One region of the Pradoshia sp. Z5_111 genome, then DNA from elsewhere that is predicted to be linked to it. Evidence: a T-box and tRNA genes for the amino acid it is inferred to sense, from the RefSeq annotation. Region 1 holds a T-box; the other holds one or more tRNA genes.
The links. A T-box is a leader RNA that pairs with one kind of tRNA and senses whether it is charged. The one in region 1 lies ahead of trpS (tryptophan--tRNA ligase), so its partner is inferred to be a tRNA-Trp.
Positions count from the first base shown of each region.

Region 1 (3,390 bases):
AGCAATTATTGTTCATGGTGCTTGATCAATTAAAAAGTTCAAGCAATACAGCTGAAATCCGTTATTGGTATACGGAATGGGCCCCCGAACAATATTCGACCGTTTTAAAAATGGATTTTGATGAAATTTGGCACAAGCTCTACTCGGAAATGAAGATAGGCTGGTCAGAAAAACACGCCATGCTATGTGAACGCTTAATAAAAGGCCAACCATTCTTCGAAAAGCTCTGGGAAATAGAAGTAGGAGACCGACCATCCATGCTGTAATGGATGGTTTTTTATATAAAAAGCTGAGGCGACTGCCCAGGAGCGAAGAGCATAAGACGAATACTCGGAGGGAGGTGCTTTTCCCTCCCGCAGAGTATTTGCTTATGACTCAAGCTCCTAGGAGCCGAAGCTAGATTAAGTAAAAAGCTGAGGCGACTGCCCAGCTCCGACAAGCATAAGAGGAGGCACGTAGGGAGGCACTCTTTCCTCCCGTAGTGGCTACACTTATGACCTCGAGGAGCTAGGAGCCGAAGCTAGATTGAATAAAAGCAGAAACTGACTTAAGGAACAAAGACTAAAAGCGCCACGTCGTGTGGCAACGTCTTTGTGACCAACATCCTGTTGGCCTAAAAAAGTGCTGAAGCTAGATTGCATTCAATCTAGCTTCAGCACTTTAATTTATAACTATCTTTATCTTCTTTTGCGTCCTAAACCAATCGCGTTTTTCATTTTTCGTAATGTTTTATTAGCAGCTTTATTTGCTTCTAGAGCACCTTTGTCGAGGATTTCATCCAATTCAGGTGAATTCAGTAATTCCTGATGACGTTCCTGAATAGGTCGTAGTGTTTCAACCACTACATTGGCAACCTCTGCTTTAAAATCTCCATATCCTTTACCCACGAAGCGTTTTTCAATGGATTCTATGCTTTCACCGCTCAGTGCAGAGTGTATGGATAAAAGGTTTGAAATGCCTGGTTTATTTTCCTTGTCGAATTTCACGATTCCTTCTGAATCCGTAACCGCACTCTTGATTTTCTTCTCAACCTGCTTTAGATCATCTAATAAAGAAATAGTTGATTTTTTATTTGGATCGGATTTGCTCATTTTTTTTGTTGGCTCCTGTAAAGCCATGATTCTTGCTCCTGAAACAGGTAGTTGGATATCAGGAATTGTAAAGACATCTCCATATTTTTTATTGAAGCGTTCAGCAATATCACGAGTCAATTCAACATGCTGTTTTTGATCATCGCCTACTGGAACAATATTGGTTTGATATAAAAGGATATCAGCAGCCATCAATGGAGGATAAGTCAGAAGACCGGCTGAAACAGATACCTGTGATTTAGATTTATCTTTATATTGAGTCATTCGCTCAAGTTCACCAATGGAAGTATTACATTGCATAATCCATCCGGCTTCTGTATGAGCCGGAACCTCAGATTGGATAAAAATTGTCGCTTTCTCAGGATCAATCCCAACAGCCAGATAAAGAGCTGCCAGATTTCTAATGTTCTTTCTTAGTTCGAGGCGATCCTGCGGAACCGTAATCGCATGGTGATCAACTATGCAAAAGTAACAATGGGAGTCATTTTGCAACTCTACGAATTGTCTTAATGCTCCAATATAATTACCTAGGGTCACGAGACCGGTTGGCTGAATGCCAGAAAAAATAATACTCATTTTCATTCTCCCTTCAATATAAAAAATCCCATTCGTCTCCACTATTAAAAGGGACGAATGGGATTCGCGGTACCACCCTAATTGTTTACGTTCTATACATAAACCACTCAGGAATATCCATTAAGATATTCATGCCCAGTAACGCGGGCAAACGTCCTGTCATACTGTCATTTTTCCTACAGGAGGCTTAAAAGTCCATTCAGGTATACGGGCTGTTTGTTCGCAGCAACCACAAACTCTCTGAAAACCTTGTACTACCTTACTACTCTTTGTCATAGCCTATAATAAATATTAAGTAATGATATTCTACTTAAACCTGATTAGAAATGCAACTATCCAAAGAAAATAATTGAACAAATAAAAGTAATGACACATGAAAAGATACCGGAATAAAGTAAAGGACTAGTCCAGGAGAAGGTAAGCACCTCCATATTCGGGCCTTTATGTAGGGATTCTTCTTCATGCTCTGATACATATTCCTCTTTCTTAGAATTGACTTTCCAGAACTTTTTAAATGAATAGGAAAAGACAGAGAAGAAACCTCCTCCTATTACATATAGGATAGCGCCGGCACAAACATAAAAGAGGCCTATCATAAAATAGCTATCAATCAATGAAAGCAGAAAGTGATTTTTTATAATAATTGAATAGATAATTGAAATCAGAAGGCTGATACCGTTTAATAAAAGAAATTTTTTTTGTGAAGACTTCATTGGTTTCCTCCGATATAAGTTGTTTTATAAAATGTATTTAAATTTTATATCAATAATTTAAAAATTAAAAGTTGCAAGTTTATTTATAAAATTTTATTATATTCATAACGTTTCATTTTTAATTAAATACGCTCTTCTGGTTTAAATTATCTGAAAAATATAATTTTTTTATTTTTATAGGATATTTTACCCAGGCATTGGTACATCAAGGTTTGTTGTTAATACTTGTATTCGAAATGACATATGTTCGTAAACAAAATGTAAAAAAATGATTGCAAAAAATTCTGAAACGTTTTATGATTGGTTACGAAATCTTCTGAAAATTAGAAGAGTAAAAAATAGGGAGGTCATTTACTAGTATGAAAGCAAAAAAAATCTCATTATTTCTTGTAATGATTCTTGCTTTGAGCACTTTCCTTGCAGCTTGTTCCGGCGGAGACGAAGAGACAGGCGGCAATGATAAAGGTGAAGGCAAAGGCAAGAAAGACGTTGAACAAGTACTTAACTTAGTAGAAACATCTGAAATTCCTTCTATGGACACTGTAATGGCTACTGATTCTGTTTCTTTCAACGTTATGAACAATACGATGGAAGGTCTTTACCGTTTAGGAGAGGGAGATAAAGTTGTTCCAGGTGTTGCTGAGGGCGATCCAACAGTAAGTGAAGATGGAAAAACTTTCACTATCAAACTGCGCCAAGATGCTAAATGGTCAAATGGTGATCCTGTAACAGCTCACGATTTCATTTTTGCTTGGCAAAAAGCTGTAAATCCTGATACTGCTGCTGAATATGCATACATGATGTATGTAATTGAAAATGCTGAAGAAATCAACACTGGTAAAAAGAAAGTGGAAGAGTTAGGTGCTAAAGCGCTTGATGATTACACTCTTGAAATTAAACTAACAAATGCTATCCCTTATTTCCAATCTCTACTTTCTTTCGGAACATTCATGCCACAAAATCAAAAGTTTGTTGAAGCACAAGGTGAAAAATTTGGTCTTGAAGCAGAT
Region 1 is NZ_JBZCPQ010000003.1:263,147-266,536, reverse strand. It holds gene AC4D4A_RS08175 (YjbA family protein) at 1-266, shown strand, start outside; gene trpS (tryptophan--tRNA ligase) at 678-1,667, opposite strand; T-box leader at 1,714-1,952, opposite strand; gene AC4D4A_RS08165 (DUF3899 domain-containing protein) at 2,000-2,380, opposite strand; gene AC4D4A_RS08160 (peptide ABC transporter substrate-binding protein) at 2,740-3,390, shown strand, end outside.

Region 2 (3,390 bases), on a different contig from region 1:
GCACTTATATGCGGAAGTAGTTCAGTGGTAGAACACCACCTTGCCAAGGTGGGGGTCGCGGGTTCGAATCCCGTCTTCCGCTCCAATGCCAAGTTATATGCCGGGGTGGCGGAATTGGCAGACGCACAGGACTTAAAATCCTGCGGTAGGTGACTACCGTGCCGGTTCGAGACCGGCCCTCGGCACTAGTTTTTTGCAAGAATGCGCCCGTAGCTCAATTGGATAGAGCGTTTGACTACGGATCAAAAGGTTAGGGGTTCGACTCCTCTCGGGCGCGCCATTCCTTTCAGGGAAGTAGCTGAGCTTGGTAGACTACTTGGTTTGGGACCAAGGAGCCAGGTTCGAATCCTAAAAAATATGGGGCCTTAGCTCAGCTGGGAGAGCGCCTGCTTTGCACGCAGGAGGTCAGCGGTTCGATCCCGCTAGGCTCCACCATTACTTAACTTAAACCCAATAGGATTTTGATTTTGACGATGTAGCACAGGTGGTTAGAGCAGACGGCTCGTGACTTTCCGGCCGCAAGTTCGAGTCTTACAAGGTCCACAACCTATATGGAGGAATACCCAAGTCTGGCTGAAGGGACCGGTCTTGAAAACCGGGAGGCGGGTTAAACCGCGCGGGGGTTCGAATCCCTCTTCCTCCGCCATATATACCTTAAATACCTTGTAGTATATGGAAACAAATTATTATTGTCGCGGGGTGGAGCAGTCTGGTAGCTCGTCGGGCTCATAACCCGAAGGTCGCAGGTTCAAATCCTGTCCCCGCAATAAATGGTCCGGTAGTTCAGTTGGTTAGAATGCCTGCCTGTCACGCAGGAGGTCGCGGGTTCGAGTCCCGTCCGGACCGCCATTTACATAATGAAGTCGGCTCAGTAGCTCAGTCGGTAGAGCAAAGGACTGAAAATCCTTGTGTCGGCGGTTCGATTCCGTCCTGAGCCACCATTATAAATTAATATTTAATAAGTAATTATTTCCTAAATATTATGCCGGTGTAGCTCAATTGGTAGAGCAACTGACTTGTAATCAGTAGGTTGGGGGTTCAAGTCCTCTTGCCGGCACTCAAAATAATCGGAGGGGTAGCGAAGTGGCTAAACGCGGCGGACTGTAAATCCGCTCCTTCGGGTTCGGCAGTTCGAATCTGCCCCCCTCCACCATTCATTATAGGGGCATAGTTTAAAGGTAGAACAGAGGTCTCCAAAACCTCCAGTGTGGGTTCAATTCCTACTGCCCCTGCCAATAGTTATGGCGATTGTTACGAAGTGGTTAACGGATCGGATTGTGGTTCCGACATTCGTGGGTTCGAATTTCATCAACCGTCCCATAGATGCGGGTGTAGTTTAGTGGTAAAACCTCAGCCTTCCAAGCTGATGATGAGGGTTCGATTCCCTTCACCCGCTCCAAAAAATCATATTGGCCTTTAGCTTAGCTGGTTAGAGCACACGCCTCATAAGTTTCAGTATAGTTAGAGTCGCCCACATTATTATTCCGCAGTAGCTCAGTGGTAGAGCACTCGGCTGTTAACCGAGCGGTCGTAGGTTCGAATCCTACCTGCGGAGCCATTTGGCCCCTTGGTCAAGCGGTTAAGACACCGCCCTTTCACGGCGGTAACACGGGTTCGAATCCCGTAGGGGTCATAAAACCATGTACAATAGGTACATGGTTTTTTTCTATTTGCGACAATCTTCTTATAGCTGTTGACCCTCAATTTTTATCTTTAGTGGGACCTATGGATGCTTCTCTGATTCTAATGTAAGTTTAGGGATTACTTTTGAGTAAAGGTAATAAGGTAGAAGAGGAGGATGCTATTCTGAAATGCACAGAAAAAACCGTAGGCGATGCTGATAGTACACCTCTCGGTTCCGATGAATACATAGGGATTGGATTACCTACTCTTATGATAACGAGAAACATTCTTCTACCAATCCCTGATAAAGGTAATTATAGAAGGAGATTCACACGTAAAAGTCAGATTCGATAAGGACTCAAATCAATCCGGTGAACATTTTGGACTTCACTGAATTAACGGAGGCAACTAAATCCGTTGGAAACACTGGCTTGTACAGTATTTATCGGATGTATAAAAATTCAGGTATAATGATTTTTTTCTGAAAAAAAGAGAGAAGGATCAACCCCTTGAGACACTTGTGGTTAAGCCTTCTTAAAAAGTATGGACCCCCACCCTGTCAATTTACTATTCCTAATCTTATACACAATATATGCATAAATATAGTCCGAACAGTCCATTAATACAGGGTGGCAACGACAATTTATACAAGCTGAATCGATTAATTCCATTGTTTCTAGAAGTTCTGTGCAATTTTTGTGCATTCTGTATAAGAATGACTATGGTGGGTGAAAGGTAGGGTACAATTCTTATGGTTAATGCAATTAATAAATATAACTTCTCTATAGCGATTGATTATAGATTAGCGTTGACTACTCTCCTAATGGAATGCCAGTGAATAATTGGTTATGTAAATAAAGTAAGCCTAAGGACTGGTAGATAGTCATCTTGCTTTATTAAATGGATATGTTAAAGTACTGGGAAATTCGAAAAAATCGTAAAAACCAGCTTTGAGTATTCAAAATTAAAGCTGATTTTTACAATTAAAAAATAAGTGATTAAATAGAATGACGATGTTTTAGCCAATAAATCTAACCTATTAGATGGGTTAATGCATTCCCTCACTAAGATCACGTTATACTAAAGTAATGTAGTAATATGAACCTCTTTCCCCCTCTATTTCTTTCGTTCTTTATGTAGCAAATATCTTTCCCCAAAGTTAAATAATCGTAAATGTACTTTACTGTTTCCTCAATGAATTTATCTGAACCTCACTCGCGATATTTAGTTCAAAAAAATCCAAATCATGTTATAACAATCCAAAATTCCCTTTAATTCCTTTCCCTGCTGTAGTAAAAATTTGTTAATATTATGTTATATTATGGGATTTAATTCAAATGATTATAAATTTTATGAACTACAAATAAAATTTTCAGAGGGGGACTTTATCTTGTTAGATTTAGATTTTTCTAAAATAAGAAGTTTTGATGGAAGCCAAGACAATGGATTTGAAGAACTTATCTGTCAACTTGCACATTTAAAAAAGCCTGAAAACGCTAATTATTTTGTGAGAAAAGAGGGGGCTGGAGGGGATGCTGGTGTTGAATGTTATTGGAAGCTCCACGACGGTACAGAACATGTATGGCAAGCGAAATATTTTACAGATAGGATGGAAGATGAACAATGGAATCAGATTTCTAAGTCTGTTGCTACAGCTATAGACAAGCATCCACAATTAACAAAATATTATGTTTGTCTGCCTAGAGATTGGACAGACAGTAGAAAGGTGACTTCCTCTGGGAAACCTGTCCGTTCAGCCTGGGTGAA
Region 2 is NZ_JBZCPQ010000001.1:765,252-768,641, reverse strand. It holds tRNA gene AC4D4A_RS03790 (tRNA-Leu) at 1-3, shown strand, start outside; tRNA gene AC4D4A_RS03785 (tRNA-Gly) at 11-85, shown strand; tRNA gene AC4D4A_RS03780 (tRNA-Leu) at 100-185, shown strand; tRNA gene AC4D4A_RS03775 (tRNA-Arg) at 204-280, shown strand; tRNA gene AC4D4A_RS03770 (tRNA-Ala) at 360-435, shown strand; tRNA gene AC4D4A_RS03765 (tRNA-Ser) at 554-646, shown strand; tRNA gene AC4D4A_RS03760 (tRNA-Met) at 694-767, shown strand; tRNA gene AC4D4A_RS03755 (tRNA-Asp) at 773-849, shown strand; tRNA gene AC4D4A_RS03750 (tRNA-Phe) at 866-941, shown strand; tRNA gene AC4D4A_RS03745 (tRNA-Thr) at 985-1,057, shown strand; tRNA gene AC4D4A_RS03740 (tRNA-Tyr) at 1,070-1,153, shown strand; tRNA gene AC4D4A_RS03735 (tRNA-Trp) at 1,162-1,235, shown strand; tRNA gene AC4D4A_RS03730 (tRNA-Gly) at 1,326-1,399, shown strand; tRNA gene AC4D4A_RS03725 (tRNA-Asn) at 1,484-1,558, shown strand; tRNA gene AC4D4A_RS03720 (tRNA-Glu) at 1,562-1,633, shown strand; gene AC4D4A_RS03715 (hypothetical protein) at 1,768-1,977, shown strand; gene AC4D4A_RS03710 (NACHT domain-containing protein) at 3,014-3,390, shown strand, end outside.
Region 2: it encodes a tRNA-Trp, which carries the amino acid that the T-box ahead of trpS (tryptophan--tRNA ligase) is inferred to sense. The anticodon was not compared.